2 linked regions of the Tardiphaga sp. vice304 genome follow. The protein of the gene in region 1 binds, or shares a complex with, the protein of each later gene. Links are inferred from orthologs where the notes say so. Each region holds a gene or a part of one and is shown in the gene's direction. Other genes may lie near its edges.

Region 1 (9,024 bases):
CGCGGTTGAACTGGCTCTGGTCGAACGAGAAGCCGCCGACCATCGCCAGCACGCGTCCGGTCAAGGGGTCCATCGCCACCATCGCGCCGGACACTTCCGGATATTGTCGCAGCCGGAACTGGCCTTCGACCATGCTGCCGTCCTTGGCGAGCAGCGGATCGACATAGATGATGTCGCCGGGCTGCAGGACCTGCGTGACCGAGGTCGGCGTGCGGCCCTTGATCGGGCCCGTGGTGGGCTTGGCCCAGCGCACGCCGTCGAGCGTCAGGATGCCGGTCTGGCGGTCCTTGAGCACGGCGCCGCCAAGTTCACGACCGGGCTGGAAGCCGATCCGCGCCGACTGGTCGCTGACGTCGAGCACGACCGCGAGCTTCCAGGGCGCGATGTCGTTGAGCGCCTTGACCTCGGCCAGCTTGACGCCCCAGTCGCCGGAGATGTCGAGCTTGTTGGCCGCGCCGCGCCAGCCATGGGCCTCGTCGAAATTGACGAGGCCGTTGACCATCGTCTTGCGCGCCATCACCTGCAGCTTCGGATCCAGCGTGGTCCGCACCGACAGGCCGCCCTCATACAGCTTCTTCTCGCCGTAACGCTCGAAGATGTCGCGGCGGACCTCCTCGGCAAAATACTCGCCGGCGAAGATATGCGCGGCATTGGTGCGGCTGGTCACGCTCAGCACGTCCTTGCGCGCCTTCTCGGCGTCGGCCTGCTTGATCCAGCCGTTTTCCAGCAGACGGTCGATCACGTAGTTGCGGCGCTCCAGCGCGCGGTCGCGGTTCTTGACCGGATGCAGCGACGACGGCGCCTTGGGCAGCGCCGCCAGATAGGCCGCTTCCGACACGGTCAGTTCGTTCACCGACTTGTCGAAATACACCAATGAGGCCGCGGCAATGCCGTAGGCGCCCAGGCCCAGATAGATTTCGTTGAGGTACAGTTCGAGGATCTTGTCCTTCGAATAAGCGCGCTCCAGCCGCATCGCCAGCAGCGCTTCGCGGATCTTGCGGGTGAACGACACTTCGTTGGTCAGCAGGAAGTTCTTGGCGACCTGCTGGGTGATGGTGGAGGCGCCCTGCGGTCGCTTGTTGGAGCCGAAATTCTGCGCGTAGAGCACCATGGCGCGCGCCATGCCGGTGTAATCGATGCCGCCATGCTCGTAGAAGTTCTTGTCTTCGGCCGCCAGGAAGGCGTTGATCACCAGCTTCGGCACCGCCTGGATCGGCAGGTACAGCCGACGCTCCTTGGAATATTCCCCGAGCAACGCGCCGTCGGCGGCGTGCACGCGGGTCATCACCGGCGGCTCATAATCCTGCAGCTGCGAATAGTCCGGCAGGTCCTTGGAATAATGCCAGATCATGCCAGCCGCGGCGGCGACGCCGACCAGAAACAGGACGGTTCCGGCGGCGAACAGGAAACCCAAAAACCGCACCAGCAGACGCATTATCGAAGATCCGTTTCCATCAACGTGCCGCAGCCTGAAATGACGCGACGTCCACTACCGCGCAACAATCCTGTTCCGGCGATTGGCCGGTCAGGCAAAGCGGGATCTGACCGATTCTGGCGGCCGTGGTGAAAATTTTATAAAGCTGCCGCTGTGTCGAAACTAGGGCTTTCATTGCCGAAAGCCCTGTCTTTTCAGTTTCCCGGCCGGGTTTCCGGCACTGCCGATACAAGCTTCTTCGTGAAAAACCCGTCGATCGCCTGCGCCACCGCGCCCACCGTCCGGGAGCGCCAGTTTTCCGACAGCAGTTGCTGCAGGTCGTCCTTGTTGGAGACGTAGCCGAGTTCGATCAGCACCGAGGGCACGTCCGGCGCCTTCAGCACCCGGAAGCCGGCCGATTTCAGCGGATGCTTGTGCATCCGCGCCGTGGTCTTCATTTCGGCGGCGACCAGCCGCGCAAAACGGTTGGAAAAGGTCCGGGTCTCGCGCTGCGTCAGCTCGATCAGGATATCGGCGACGTCGGTCGGCTCCTCGGTGAGATTGACGCCGCCGATGGCGTCCGCCTTGTTTTCCGAATCCGCCAGCCGCTGCGCCTCGGCGTCCGACGCCTTGTCGGACAGCGTATAGACCGTGGCGCCATGCGCCTCGCCCTCGCCGCGCGGCAAGGCGTCGGCGTGAATCGACACAAACAGTGCCGCCGACAGGCCACGCGCCATCTTCACGCGGTCGTTCAGCGCGATGAAGGTATCGTCGCTGCGGGTCATCACCACGCGGTACTTGCCGGCCTTTTCCAGCCGGTCGCGCAGCGCCAGGCCAAAGCTGAGCACCAGGCCCTTTTCGCTCTCGCCGCCGGATTGGGTGCCGTTGTCGATACCGCCATGGCCAGGATCCAGCACCACCACCGGGCGGGGATCGTTGGCAGAAGCTGCGGTGCCGGCAGGCGCCGAGCCGGTGACCTCGATCGCCGGCCGCAGTTCGGCGTTGCTCTCGACGGCCAGTGCCTGGCTGAACGCGGCGCGATCGACCGCCTCGAGGTCGATCACCAGCCGGGCCGGCTGGCCGTTGGCCGGATCCAGCGCATAGGCGCTCTTGATTTTGGCCGGACCGGAGAGGTCAAACACGATCCGCGAACCGCCGGGCATCACCAGCCCGTAGCGAAACGCCTTGATCAGCCCGCGCGCGACGGTGCCGCCGCCAGCTTCGAGCTGGAACGAGACCTGGGGGATATCGACCACCACCCGGTACGGATCGGCCAGCGCGAAGGCACGCAGCGGGATCTTCTTGTCAAGATCGAGGATAAAGCGGGTCTGCTTGTCGTCGCCGGCGATCCGCACGTCGGAGGCGACCGGAAACGGGCTGACATTCCCAGCGGGCGCCGACTCAGCCTGGGCACGGCCGGGCGCCGGCCACCCGCAGCCGATCACGACGCCCGAAAGCGCCATCCAAAGCCCGATGAGTTGGTTTGCGCGGCCCGACAACGAATCCAGTGCCTCCGTTACAGCCCCGTTTAACGCAATAGAACCGCAGGGTTAATCGAAGCTTAACCGGGTCGCGCCGATTAGTCGGGAGTGTTGCAGCGCTGTGACGCTTCCCTTGCATGGGGCCGCCAATCGACGTATGACCGAAGGGCTGACGGTTTAACTCCCGATTGTGTCGTTTCAGCCTCCCGGTGCAGCGCCGGTTTCCTCAGGTAAATATCTGGCGGAACCAGCGTTTTTCCGATCTCCCTTCACCAGCCCGCGCAGCGCGCGGCTGATCAGAGGGGCGGTTCTAGCCCGAGCGGCGTCCGTTCCCCGGCCATCTTGTTCAGGGGCGGCTTTGAGACACGTCACGACCGATTATCCCGCTTTTACGCGCGGGATAGGCGAGAGCCGGCGACCTCTTTCGCCGGACGCCAGCAATAAAGGCGGCGCCATTGCCGCCGAGATTTAGACGGGCCGACGCTTGATGCGCCAGACTGTGATGCCGACGAAGACCTATACGGGACCTGCGCCGATGCGAAGCCTCAGCTTCGCGCGTCGCCCTGCACTGGGTCTGCGATCGGCACGGCGCCCCGGGTTGCGTTTCGGCCTTCCTTTCACCCCCGAATCAGGTGGACCGTTGCGTCACCCGGCTGCGCCCTTCGCGCTTGCCGCCACGCGCGCCCTCCGCCGCCATGAGCCCCCAAATGCCCAACAAAATGTTGATCGATGCCACCCACGCGGAAGAGACCCGGGTCGTCGTGATCCGCGGCAATCGCGTCGAGGAATTTGATTTCGAGACCGCGCAGCGCAAGCAGCTTCGCGGCAACATCTACCTTGCCAAAGTCACCCGCGTAGAGCCCTCGCTGCAGGCCGCTTTCATCGAATATGGCGGCAACCGCCACGGCTTCCTCGCCTTCAGCGAAATCCACCCCGATTACTACCAGATCCCGGTCGCCGACCGTCTGGCGCTGATCGAGGCCGACGAACGCGCCCATCGCGAGGCCGAAGAAGAGACCGACAACCGTTCCAGCCGCGGCAGCAAGCGCCCGCGTCATCGCAACTCGCGCCGCCGCAGCGGCGGCGAGCGCGTGCAGAGCGACGTCGTCGCGCAGGATCCGTCACAGGCCGAGCAGCCGCGCGATCCCGCTTTCGACGCGCCCGCCGGCGAACACGTTCATGCCCATGACGAAGGCCACCATGCCGGCGAGCATCACGAGCATGACCACGACGGTCAGCCGCACAGCCACGCCCATGACCATGCCGAGGGTGACCATTCCCACGGCGAGCCCGCTGTAACCGGCGAAGCCTTCGGCGACCACCATCACGAGAGCCACGCTGCGCCGATCGATGCCGAGGCACCCGTCGCCGAGGTTCCTGTGTCCGAGACTTCGATCGCCGAGGCGCCCGCTGCCGCGACGCCGGCCGTTGAAGCCGTGACGTCCGAGACCCCCGCTTCCGAGACCCCCGCTTCCGAAATCCACCCGGACCAGCCGGTGGCCGAAACCGCCGCGCCGGAAACGGCCGCCGAACTGGCCGAACCGGTGGCTGCCGTTGCGACCGAAGCGCATGATCACGGTCACGACGACCACGCCCATGAAGACCATCATGACGCCGCCTACGCCGCCGCGAAGAACCTGGCGCATGCCGACGACGCCGTGCACCACGACGAGCACGCGGCCGTAGAAGCCGACGAGCATGACGACGAGGAAGACGAGGAAGAAGAAGCCGAAGAGGATCAGGTCGAATCCGTCGGCGGCGACGACGTTCTGGAAGAAGTGCCCGAGCGCGCCTTCCGGCCGCGCCGCCAGTACAAGATCCAGGAAGTCATCAAGCGCCGCCAGGTGATGCTGGTGCAGGTCGTCAAGGAAGAGCGCGGCAACAAGGGCGCCGCGCTGACCACCTACCTGTCGCTGGCCGGCCGCTATGCCGTCTTGATGCCGAACACCGCGCGCGGTGGCGGCATCTCGCGCAAGATCACCTCGGCGCAGGATCGCTCCCGCCTCAAGGAAGTGGTCTCCGACCTCGACGTGCCGGAAGGCATGGGGATCATCCTGCGCACCGCAGGCGCCTCCCGCACCAAGCCGGAAATCAAGCGCGACTTCGAATATCTGATCCGGATGTGGGAAACCGTCCGCGACATGACGCTGAAGTCGCAGGCGCCCACCCTCGTCTACGAGGAAGGCTCGCTGATCAAGCGTTCGCTGCGCGACCTCTACAACAAGGAAATCGACGAGATCCAGGTCGCCGGCGAAGCTGGCTATCAGGAAGCCCGCGACTTCATGCACATGCTGATGCCGTCGAACGTTCGCGCGGTGAAGCTGTATCGCGACGGCCAGCCGCTGTTCTCGCGGATGGGTGTCGAGAGCCAGTTGGACGCAATGTTCTCGCCGACCGTGCAGCTGAAGTCCGGCGGCTACATCGTCATCAACCAGACCGAAGCGCTGGTCTCGATCGACGTCAACTCCGGCCGCTCCACCAAGGAGCATCACATCGAGGACACCGCGCTCAAGACCAATCTTGAAGCCGCGGAAGAAGTTGCGCGTCAGCTCCGGTTGCGCGATCTCGCCGGCCTGATCGTCATCGACTTCATCGACATGGATGAGAAGCGCAACAACCGCTCCGTCGAGCGCAAGATGAGCGACTGCCTGCGGCAGGATCGCGCACGCATCCAGGTCGGACGCATCTCGCATTTCGGCCTGCTCGAAATGTCGCGCCAGCGCATCCGCGCCAGCGTGCTGGAAAGCTCCACCGAGGTCTGCACGCATTGCGGCGGCAGCGGCCACGTCCGTTCGGTCTCCTCCGTTGCGCTGCAGCTGCTGCGCGGCATGGAAGAGATCCTGATGAAGGGTGCCACCCATAACATGGTGGTTCGCACCCGCACCGACGTCGCGCTCTATGTGCTCAATCACAAGCGCGGCCATCTGCGGGATCTCGAAAGCTCCTTCAAGGTCACGCTCGCCGTGATCGCCGACGCCAGCATCACCGGTCAGCAGTCCTTCGTGATCGACCGCGGCGACCAGGTGCATACGCTGGAAGCCGCCAAGGGCATCCTTGCCGCCCAGGTCGCCGCCTTCCCGCCACCGCTGGAAGAAGAGCCGTTCGACGATGAAGACCTGTTCGAGGTCGAAGCCGAAATCGAGACCGAGGAGACCGAAGGTCTGGTCGATGGTCCGGCCGATGGGTCGGCCGACGACGACAACGCCGCCGAGAGCGCCGGCAGCGACACCGATGCCGATGGCCGCAAGCGCAAGCGCCGCCGGCGTCGTCGTGGCCGTGCCGGCGAGACCCGCGAAGGCGGGCCGGTGGCCGAGCGTGACGTGAATGAAGCCGCCGCCTTCGCCAGCGAAGGTCTCGTGGAGGCCGTCGGTGACGACGCCGAAGGCGACGACGAGGAATCCGAGGACGTGCCCGGCGAAGCCCGTGCCGAGCCGGTCGATGGCGAGCGCCGTCCGCGCCGCCGCGGCCGTCGCGGTGGTCGTCGCCGGCGTGGCGGTCCGGAAGACGGTGTCGTCGGCTCGATCGCCGACGAACTCGGTCCGCTGCAGGCTTCCGAAGCCTCTGAGGCGGTCGCCGACCTCGAAGGCGGTCCGGTGCCGCACGACGGCAGCTCGCTGCGGCCGCATGACTCGACGCTGACGGAAGCGATCGCCGGACAGGCCGAGCCGGCGCAGCCGGCGTCGTTCAATGCCGAACCCGCGACCGCCCCGCCGCAGCCCGTCGCTACGCCGGAGCCGGAGCCGGCCCCGGAAGCCGTTGCGCAGGACGACGACAAGGCTGCCGCCCGCCGCCGTTCGACGGTCCGCGAGAAGGTCAGCTTCGGCTCCTCCGCTGCGCCCGTCGCCGCCCCGGTCGCTGCGGCGCCTGAACCGGTCGCTGCGGCACCTGAGCCTGTCGCAGCGCCAGCGCCCGTCCCAGCGCCGGAGCCCGCCAAGCCGGACGCCGGTACCGACACCGCGCCCCGCAAGGCCGGATGGTGGTCCCGCGCATTCGGCAACGGCGAGTAGACTCGACCCAAACGAACAATAAAAAGCCGCCCGGCCAAACCGGGCGGCTTTTTGCTGACCGGGTTAAACGATGCGTCCGTGCTCTCGCGCCGATGGCCATCCACCAATGACGGCGCGAAGAAAAGCGAGAAAGATTTTATCGCGCGGCGGGGCTCCGGCCACCACGCCTTGCACGGCAAGACCTGACCACAGCGCATAGAGCCCCATGGTGATCTGCAACGGCGGCAAGGCCGGCGCCAGGTCGTGACGCCGGACGATGTCATCGACCAGCGACGCGAACTCGGCGAAATAGCCGGTGTTGGCGTCATCATAGGCTTCTGCGAAACCGGGGTCGCGCCGGGCATGAAGCTGCAGTTCAATGGCCAGCAGCGACCATCTGGTCTGCTCTGCGAGATCAGCCAGATGCACGGCAAGCGCCGCGAGAAAATCGTCCAGCGAGTGGGTGCGGGTAACCTCAACAAGGCCGCGAAGCACTTCCACCTCGCCATGAATGTGGCTCTCCATCAGCGCAATCAACAGATCGTCGCGGCCGGCGAAGTTCGAGTAGAAGGCGCCCTGCGAAAAACCGGCCTCCTCGCATAGTCCGCGCAACGACAACGCCCCCACGCCATCGCGCACGATCGCGGCGCGCGCCGATGCGAGCAGGCGCTGACGCGTCTCCAATCGGCTTTGCTCTCTCGTCTTCCGCATTTTCCCGATCTCGATCGTGTGTACCGTGAAGGGGAAGCGGCGCGCTCCGCTTCCCCCGTCCGACGCTTTTCTACTACCGAACCTTTTTGCAGGCCCTTCGCTATTTGGACTTGCTCCGCGGCCCGTCGCGCAGCTGGTCGAACCAGCCGAACACCGCTGCGAGCGCATGACTTCCTTTGCCCAGAAGCGTCGCCATCTCGGCTTCCACACGCTCGCCGAGCTCTCCGTCTCGCTCCGGCAATGGCGGGAGGATATGGGCGAAATAGGTCTTATCGAGCAGGCGATGCAGCAGCCGTTCGCCCATGAACGGCTCGTTATTGTTGAGCACGCGGGCTGCCTTCATCAGATTGCGGATATCATATTGCGTCGGACTGATATCGGCGACCTGCCTGGGCAGCCCCAGCAGCGTGTAGACGCCGATCCGCGCCGTTCGCACCGAACATTCCATCGTGAAGATGATGTCGTTGCTGGTTTCCACGAACTGCCCCATCAAGGCGAGGTTGGTGCAGCCCGCAGGCACGACGCGGGGGCGATCGCCTGCCGCGCGCGGCATGAACTGCGCTGTAATGAACGGCATCAGCGCGATGCGGACCTTGGTGTTGGCGGCGACGGCGTCAAGCTGGTCGACGATGCCGAGATGGTAGCAAAGCTCAGCCAGGATCTCGCGGCCGTTGCAGGCCGGCATCGGCTTCTTGACGTAGTTGCCATCCTTGTCCATCAGCAGCGCATAGACCCACAGCACCAGCACGTCGTCAGGCTGTGTCGGGAAGTGCGGCTGGCGGTTGCAGGTGAAGCTCAGCACCCAGTTGGAATCCGTAAAGGTGATCACGCCACCGGTCACGGTCTTTCCCGAATAGGGATCGTTGACCGACAATTCCTTCAGCCTGTCTACCAGCGGTGAGGGCTTGCAGGTCAGCGTCGCCGATTCCCACGTCGATGCCGCGGCATTGCCGCAGAATTTTTCCGGCTTGCCGAATATCGGCGATTTGCTGGCGAGGTTCTTCCACAGCATCCAGTCGCTGTCCTCGCCCGGCTTGGCATCGCGGGCCAGAACCGGGGCCGTGTCCATGTCGCCATAGGCCGTGCCCTCGGTCATCGATCCCGTAAGCGCGAACACCATGTCGTCCGGACCGATGGCGATGCTCTCGTCGTTACCGCCGACCTTGCAGCGGATCGCGGTGACGGTGCGCTGGCCCTGCTGTTCCAACATGTCGAGGTCATAGGCCCTTGTGTCGAACTGCACCTTGACGCCCTTGTCCTTCAGCAGGCGGAGCAACGGCACGACGAAGCTGTCATATTGATTGTACTTCGGGAAAACGCAGGTCGACATGTCGGCCATCCCGTCGAGCGCATCGAGGAAGCGATGCATGTAGAGCTTCATCTCTAGCAGGCTCTGCCAGTTCTCGAAGGCAAACATCGATCGCCACAGATA
Region 2 (8,166 bases), 3.1 Mb from region 1 along the record:
CGGCGAGCGCGCCTATGACCTGGCGCGCGACGGCGAGGTCGTGCCGCTGGTTCCCCGGCCCGTCGTGATTCACGATTTTGTGCTGGTCGAACAACAGGATGGCGGTCATTCGGTGTTCGAGGCCGAATGCGGCAAGGGTACCTACGTCCGGGCGCTGGCCCGCGACATGGGCCGTCTGCTCGGTTGCTACGGCCATATCAGTGCGCTGCGCCGCACGCTGGTCGGCCCATTTGCCGAAGCCGACATGATTCCGCTGGAACAGTTGGAGGCTTTGTGCGATAGAGCCGCGTCTGGTGAGGGCAACCTCGCCGACGCGTTACTGCCCGTTGAGACCGCGCTGGACGACATCCCGGCACTGGCCGTCACACGGGCGGATGCGGCAAGGCTCCACCGGGGCCAGGCCGTTTTGTTGCGCGGACGGGATGCGCCCGATAGTAGCGGCACAGTTTATGTCACGGTGGCAGGCCGACTTCTGGCCCTCGCCGAGATTGCCAATGGCGAACTCATCCCCAAGCGCGTGTTCAACCTGACCGGACTCACCAGTTCGGCACGCAAAGAAAGTAACTGACGATGTCGATTACCGCAGAACGCAAAGCGGAAGTCATCAAGACCAACGCCAACAAGGCCACCGATACCGGCTCGCCGGAGGTTCAGATCGCGATCCTCACCGAGCGGATCACCAACCTGACCGCGCACTTCAAGACCCACGTCAAGGACAACCACTCCCGCCGTGGCCTGCTGAAGCTCGTCTCGACGCGTCGTTCGCTGCTTGATTACATCAAGCGCAAGGACGAGCCGCGCTACAAGGCGATGCTCGAAAAGCACAACATCCGTCGCTAACAAATCACGCGCGCATATTCCTGCGCGCGTTTTTGTATTCACGTAGTGCGGGCCACCACGGGCCGCACGATAACGTCCAGCAGCACTCCGGCGGCTGGACGATGACGGGCAAGGTGCCCGTCGCGCGGCAAGGTCCATCGGGACCCCCGCGACCATCGGAAGGATGGACGCCATTCAGAATGCTCGAGCCAGGATTCTGGAAGACTCGGCAGGATCGCCGGACGCTGGTTTCGCGGATATCGCGAACAGCCTCTTGCCGTCTTGCACGGGACTTTCAGGTTCTGGCTTTCGTGTTTTCAGCGCCATGCTTTCGTGAACCCATGAAAGAAAACGTCCATGTTTAATATTCATACCGTCGAAATCGATTGGGGCGGTCGTCCGCTCAAGCTCGAAACCGGCAAGGTCGCCCGTCAAGCCGACGGCGCCGTCATCGCCACCTATGGCGAGACCGTCGTCATCGCCACCGTGGTCGCCGCCAAGACCGCCAAGGATGGCATCGACTTCCTGCCCTTGACCGTCGACTACATCGAGAAGACCTACGCCGCCGGCCGCATCCCGGGTGGCTACTTCAAGCGCGAAGGCCGTCCGACCGAGAAGGAGACCCTGGTCTCCCGCCTGATCGACCGTCCGATCCGCCCGCTGTTCGTCGACGGCTGGCGCAACGAGACCCAGGTCGTCGTCACCGTGCTGTCGCACGACATGGAAAACGATCCGGACATCCTGGCGCTGATCGCCACCTCGGCTGCCCTGACGATTTCCGGCGCCCCGTTCCAGGGCCCGATCGGTGCGGCCCGCGTCGGCTTCATCAACGATGAATTCGTGCTCAACCCGACGCTCGACGAAATGGCCGACACCCAGCTCGACCTGGTCGTCGCCGGCACCCAGGACGCCGTCCTGATGGTCGAATCGGAAGCCAAGGAACTCAACGAAGACGTCATGCTCGGCGCCGTGATGTTCGGTCACCGCCACTTCCAGCCGGTTATCAAGGCGATCATCGAGCTCGCCGAGAAGGCCGCCAAGGAGCCGCGCGAAGTCGTCACCATCGACGACAGCGCGCTCGAAAAGGAAATGCTCGGCATGGTCGAGACCGAGCTGCGCTCGGCCTACTCGCTGCCGATCAAGCAGGAGCGTTACGCTGCCGTCGGCGCCGTCAAGAAGAAGGCGATGGCGCACTACTTCCCGGAAGGCGAAGAGCCCAAATACGACAAGCTGCGCATTGCCGGCGTGTTCAAGGAACTGGAATCGAAGATCGTTCGCTGGAACATCCTCGACACCAAGAAGCGCATCGACGGCCGCGACCTGACCACGGTCCGTCCGATCGTCTGCGAAGTCGGCGTGCTGCCGCGTGCGCACGGTTCGGCGCTGTTCACCCGCGGTGAAACGCAGGCTCTCGTCGTCACCACCCTCGGCACCGGCGAAGACGAGCAGTACATCGACTCGCTGTCGGGCACGTACAAAGAGACGTTCCTGCTGCACTACAACTTTCCTCCCTACTCGGTCGGCGAAACCGGCCGCATGGGCGGCACCAAGCGTCGCGAAATCGGCCACGGCAAGCTTGCCTGGCGCGCGGTGCATCCGGTGCTGCCGGGTCATCACGAATTCCCCTACACCATCCGCGTGGTGTCGGAGATCACCGAGTCGAACGGCTCGTCCTCGATGGCTTCGGTCTGCGGCGCGTCTCTCGCGCTGATGGATGCGGGCGTCCCCCTGAAGCGGCCGACCGCGGGTATCGCGATGGGCCTCATTCTCGAGGGCGAGCGCTTTGCGGTCCTGTCGGACATCCTGGGTGATGAAGATCATCTCGGCGACATGGACTTCAAGGTCGCCGGCACCGACGCCGGCATCACCTCGCTGCAGATGGACATCAAGATCGCCGGCATCACCGAAGAGATCATGAAGGTCGCGCTCGGCCAGGCCAAGGAAGGCCGCATTCACATTCTCGGTGAGATGTCGAAGGCGCTCAACAATGCCCGTGCCGAGCTCGGCGAATACGCGCCGCGCATCGAGACGTTCAAGATCCCGACCGACAAGATCCGTGAAGTGATCGGCACCGGCGGCAAGGTGATCCGCGAGATCGTGGAAAAGACCGGCGCCAAGGTGAACATCGACGATGACGGCACCGTCAAGGTGGCGTCCTCCGATGGCGAGTCGATCAAGGCCGCGATCAAGTGGATCAAGTCGATCGCAAGCGACCCGGAACTCAACGCGATCTATGACGGCACCGTCGTCAAGGTCATGGAGTTCGGTGCGTTCGTGAACTTCTTCGGCGCCAAGGACGGCCTGGTTCACATCAGCCAGCTCGCGTCCGGCCGCGTGCAGAAGACCTCCGACGTCGTCAAGGAAGGCGACAAGGTCAAGGTCAAGCTGCTCGGCTTCGACGATCGCGGCAAGACCCGCCTGTCGATGAAGGTCGTCGACCAGACCACCGGCGAAGACCTCGAAGCCAAGCAGAAGGCCGAAGAAGGCACCGCTGCGGCAGAGTAAATTTCGCAATTCGCGAATGCGGAAAGGGCGGCCGAAAGGCCGCCCTTTTTGTTTGAGAATGTTTTGCGACGGCCGAGCGATATCCCTCACCCCGAGCGAAGCGAAGCTTCGCGCGGCGGGGAGGGAAAGGAAACCAGCGGTCCCGCAGCGCGATCGCGCCGCTGCGTCACAATGCCTTTCGCGAAACCAGCCGCCACGGCGTTGCGTAGTTGTTCGCACTATTGCCACTCAGTCCGGCTAGCATCGTCGCGTTTGGCCGATTCGACTTAATCACCACGGAGAATTCCGATGACCATGATGTCCCGCCGCCATCTGATGCTGGCCGCCGCCGGCGCCGCCGCCATTGCCGCAGCGCCGCGCTTTGCCTTCGCCCAGGCCGCAGCGCCCGCCGCTGCAACCCCTTTCGTGCTGCCGCCGCTGACCTATCCGGTCGCCGCCCTGGAACCGCATATCGATGCGAAGACCATGGAGATCCATCACGACAAGCACCACGCCGCCTACGTCGCGAATATGAACGCGTTTGCCAAGGACGCGCCGCAGATCGCATCAACGCCCATCGTCGATGTGCTCGGCAAGCTCGGCGACGTGCCGGAAGCGATCCGCACCGGCGTCCGCAACAATCTTGGCGGCCACGCCAACCACACCATGTTCTGGCAGATCATGGGACCGAACGGCGGCAAGCCGGAAGGTGAAGTGCTCGCCGCGATCGAACGCGACCTCGGCGGCATGGAGAAATTCCAGACCGACTTCAACGCCGCCGGCGGCCGCCAGTTCGGTTCGGGCTGGGTGTTCGTGACCGTCGACAAGGCCGGCAAGCTCGCGATCGAGAACCGTCCCAACCAGGACAATCCGGCGATGGACGGCAAGCGCGCCTTGATGGGCAACGACGTCTGGGAGCACGCTTATTACCTGAACTACCAGAACCGCCGCGCCGACTATCTCAAGGCGTGGTGGAACACGGTGAACTGGAAGGTGATCGGCGATCGCTATGCGATGGCCAAGGCCGGCACGCTGGGCGTCTGACGTCGCAACAACTTAAGGACCTGCAGCTCCTTGCCGAACGGGAGGAGCTGCAGCGTCGCTGCGTCAACTGAAAGCTACAACATCGCCGGAAACACCCGGTCCCGTGGCTTGTGGCCGTCGAGGAACGCGCGGATGTTGATGATGACCTTCTCGCCCATCTCGACGCGGCCCTCGATCGTGGCCGATCCCATATGCGGCAGCAGCACGACCTTGCCGGCTTTCGCCAGCCGCAGCAGCTTCGGATTGACCGCGGGCTCGTGCTCGAACACGTCGAGGCCGGCGCCTGCAATGTCGCCCGACTCGATCAGCTTGGTCAGCGTCTCCTCGTCGATTACCTCGCCGCGCGCAGTGTTGACGATATAGGCGTCCTTGCGCACTAGCTTGAGGCGTCGCGCCGACAGCAGATGGAAGGTGGCCGGCGTGTGCGGGCAGTTCACCGAGATGATGTCCATTCGCGCCAGCATCTGGTCGAGCGAATCCCAGTAGGTCGCGCCGAGCTCGTCGGCGATCACCGGGGCCACCGGCTTGCGGTTGTGGTAGTGGATCTGCAGCCCGAAGGCGCGGGCGCGGCGCGCCACCGCCTGGCCGATCCGGCCCATGCCGATGATCCCCAGCCGCTTGCCGCCGAGCCTGCGGCCGAGCATCCAGGTCGGCGACCAGCCCGGCCAGTCCTTGCCTTCGGTGAGGATCGAGGCGCCCTCGATCAGGCGCCGCGGCACCGCGAGGATCAGGCCCATCGTCATGTCCGCGGTGTCTTCGGTCAGCACCTTCGGCGTATTGGTGACGATGATGCCGCGCGCCTGCGCCGCGATGACGTCGATATTATCGACGCCATTGCCGAAATTGGCGATCAGCTTGACCTTGAGGTCGGGCTGTTCGAGCAGTTCCTTGGTGATCTCGTCGGTGACGGTCGGGACCAGCACGTCGGCAGTTCGCATCGCGTCGAGCAATTGCGCTTCCGTCAGCGGCGTGTCGTCGAGATTGATGCGGGCGTCGAACAGTTCGCGCATCCGCGTCTCGATGCTGTCCGGCAGCTTGCGGGTGACCACGACCAGGGGTTTTTTCTTGACCGACATGTGCTGCTCACTCGCGCTTTGGCCCGGCTGTTCAGTCCGCATTAACCCGGTTGATCGAAACTGCCGAGACCGCGCGATCTCACCGTTTCCTCCGGGTTCCCCGGACGCCTTCTGGCGTCCCGGGCTTCATCTTGGGCGTTCGACCTCTCTAGCAGAAGGCCGAGCCAAAACAAGAACCCAGGACAATGACGAGGCGACGCGGATAGAATCGGTTGAGGTTGGCGAATGGCGTTCAGGCGTGTGGTGGGTGCGGCGTTGCTGGGGGCAGCTTGCCTCGGCCTTTCGGTGCAACCGGGTTCGGCGGCGCGGGATGCCGCCCGGGACGCGGCCAACAACGTGCCGGTGGGCGGCAGCGGGCTGCCGGTGCCGCGCTATGTCAGCCTGAAGTCCGACCATGTGAACGTCCGCGCCGGCCCGACCAAGGACAATGACGTGGCCTGGGTCTATACCAAATCCGGCCTGCCGGTGGAGATCACCGCCGAATATGAGAACTGGCGCCGGGTGCGCGATTCTGAAGGCGCCGAGGGCTGGGTCTACCACTCGCTGCTGTCGGGCCGCCGCACCGCGGTGGTGACGATGAAGAACAAGGATGACCTTGCCTCGATCTATGACAGTCCGGATGCCACCAGCCCGGTGGCCGCCAGGCTGCAGGCCGGCGTGGTGGCACAGGTCAAGCGCTGCAAGAACAGCTGGTGCCGCGTGATGGGCGCCGGCTTCGACGGCTGGATCGAACAGCAGCGGCTATGGGGCGTCTATGCCGACGAGAAGGTCGATTGAGGGAACTTAGCAGGCTCTGATCTTCCCTCTCCCCTTGTGGGAGAGGGTGGATCGAACGCGAAGCGTTCGAGACGGGTGAGGGGTAGCCGCAAGCTCCGTCGCCCAGAAACCCCTCATCCGTCGCCGACTTCGTCGGCGCCACCTTCTCCCACAAGGGGAGAAGGAAGGAAAAAAGACGCGCACAGGCGCCGCGGCTAACGGCGCTTCAAATTACAGATCACGGTGTCTATGGGTCCCGGCGTTCGCCGGGACGACAGAGATGCTCAGCGCTTCTTGCGCAGCCGGACGACCATGTCGATGCGGCTGATCTCGTAGCCCTCGGGAACGTCGGGCATTTTCTGCAGCACCATGTGCGGATCGGGAATGTCGACCAGCTCGTGGTTGTTCTCGAGGTAATAATGGTGATGCGCGGTGACGTTGGTGTCGAAGTAGGTCTTGGTGCCGTCCACGCTGACCTGCCGGAGCAGGCCGGAATCGGTGAGCTGGTTCAGCGTGTTGTAAACCGTGGCGAGCGATACCGGGACCTTGGCGAGGGAGGCTTCCTCGTAGAGCATTTCCGCGGTCAGATGGCGGGCGCCCTTGCCGAACAACAGCCAGCCCAGCGCCATGCGCTGGCGGGTCGGGCGCAAGCCCACCGACTGCAGCATCTCATTGACGTCATGCCAAGGGCAGCCGGTCAGCGCCGGCTGGCGACCGCGGTTGATTTCCGCAACCGCAGCAGCGTCACTGCTGACGCTCGACGTATTGCCGTTCGAAGCAATGTCACTCATGTCCACGTCGGTGATCCCTGCCGTTGCGGCGCCCAACACGCACTCTGCCCTCTCTCTATAGGCCCGGCTGCCGTCAGATGCAAGGTTTTCGCAACTGGAGCCATGCGCTGACCGGGAAGCTCGATCGGGTCGGCCCGCCCCGCCAGTACCATCCGGCCGCCGAAACCGCCGCTTTGCCGCCCCCCAAGCCTATGATAGAGAGCGCGCGACAGGTCCGGCGATAACTGCCTGATTTGAACCAGTTCTGCGTGTCCCGGCCACCCCGGCGGGTTCGCAGGATGCAGATACCGACGTTGGAAAGCCAAGGCATGATTCAGGACAAGCGCAGCAGTTACGAGTACGAGGATCTGCTGGCCTGCGGCCGTGGCGAATTGTTCGGCCCCGGCAATGCGCAACTGCCGCTGCCACCGATGCTGATGTTCGACCGCATCACCGAGATCAACGACAATGGCGGCGAATTCGGCAAGGGCCTGATCCGCGCCGAACTCGACGTCACGCCGGAACTCTGGTTCTTTGCCTGCCACTTCAAGGGCGACCCGGTAATGCCGGGCTGCCTCGGTCTCGACGCGATGTGGCAGATGGTCGGCTTTTTCCTCGGCTGGTCCGGCGGCATCGGCCCCGGCCGCGCGCTCGGCCTCGGCGAGCTGAAGTTTTCCGGCCAGGTTCTCCCGAACGTCAAGAAGGTGGTCTACACCATCGACGTCAAGCGGGTGATGCGCTCAAAATTGTGGTTGGGCATTGCCGATGGCTCGCTTTCGGCAGATGGCGAGATTATCTATCGTGCCAAGGACCTGAAGGTCGGCCTGTTCAAGCAGGAGGCTGCTGCCGCATTGCAGCCGGGAACGTAGTCTAGTCAGCGCTGCACAACGGCCGTCACCGATCGGCGACGGCCAGTCAACAACACGGATTTTAGAGGGCGGGACGATCATGAGGCGGGTTGTCGTCACGGGGATGGGCATTGTCTCATCTATCGGAAACAACACTCAGGAAGTGCTTGCGAGCCTCCATGAGGCAAAGTCGGGCATCACGCGCGCCGACAAGTACGCGGAGCTCGGTTTCCGCTCGCAGGTGCAGGGCGCGCCGACGCTGAATGCGTCGGAGATGATCGATCGCCGCGCAATGCGTTTCCTCGGTGAGGGCGCGGCGTGGAATCACGTCGCGATGGAACAGGCGATTCTGGATTCCGGCCTCGAAGC

What was found.
Region 2: the proteins of FNL56_RS15350 (region 1) and pnp are in contact, whole or in part, in a cryo-EM structure (PDB 9QH0), measured with the Escherichia coli proteins. The link is inferred for Tardiphaga sp. vice304 from one-to-one orthologs.

The regions. Positions count from the first base shown.
Region 1 is NZ_CP041402.1:3,231,515-3,240,538, reverse strand. Bases 3,285-7,102 are described here. They hold FNL56_RS15350 (Rne/Rng family ribonuclease), read left to right. Parts: upstream 3,285-3,602; coding sequence 3,603-6,902; downstream 6,903-7,102. Other genes in these bases: FNL56_RS15345 (TetR/AcrR family transcriptional regulator), read right to left, coding at 6,966-7,102. In the rest of the region: FNL56_RS15360 (penicillin-binding protein 1A), read right to left, coding at 1-1,435; FNL56_RS15355 (N-acetylmuramoyl-L-alanine amidase), read right to left, coding at 1,630-2,913; more of FNL56_RS15345, read right to left, coding at 7,103-7,592; FNL56_RS15340 (oleate hydratase), read right to left, coding at 7,693-9,024. UniProt on the Escherichia coli protein: Endoribonuclease that plays a central role in RNA processing and decay. Required for the maturation of 5S and 16S rRNAs and the majority of tRNAs. Also involved in the degradation of most mRNAs.
Region 2 is NZ_CP041402.1:178,946-187,111, forward strand. What follows is about bases 791-3,750. They hold pnp (polyribonucleotide nucleotidyltransferase), read left to right. Parts: upstream 791-1,176; coding sequence 1,177-3,324; downstream 3,325-3,750. Other genes in these bases: rpsO (30S ribosomal protein S15), read left to right, coding at 791-840; FNL56_RS00775 (superoxide dismutase), read left to right, coding at 3,613-3,750. Outside these bases: tRNA pseudouridine(55) synthase TruB, read left to right, coding at 1-568; more of rpsO, read left to right, coding at 571-790; more of FNL56_RS00775, read left to right, coding at 3,751-4,347; FNL56_RS00780 (2-hydroxyacid dehydrogenase), read right to left, coding at 4,422-5,423; FNL56_RS00785 (SH3 domain-containing protein), read left to right, coding at 5,649-6,200; iron response transcriptional regulator IrrA, read right to left, coding at 6,464-6,970; 3-hydroxyacyl-[acyl-carrier-protein] dehydratase FabA, read left to right, coding at 7,282-7,818; fabB (beta-ketoacyl-ACP synthase I), read left to right, coding at 7,898-8,166. UniProt on the Escherichia coli protein: Involved in mRNA degradation. Catalyzes the phosphorolysis of single-stranded polyribonucleotides processively in the 3'- to 5'-direction. Also involved, along with RNase II, in tRNA processing.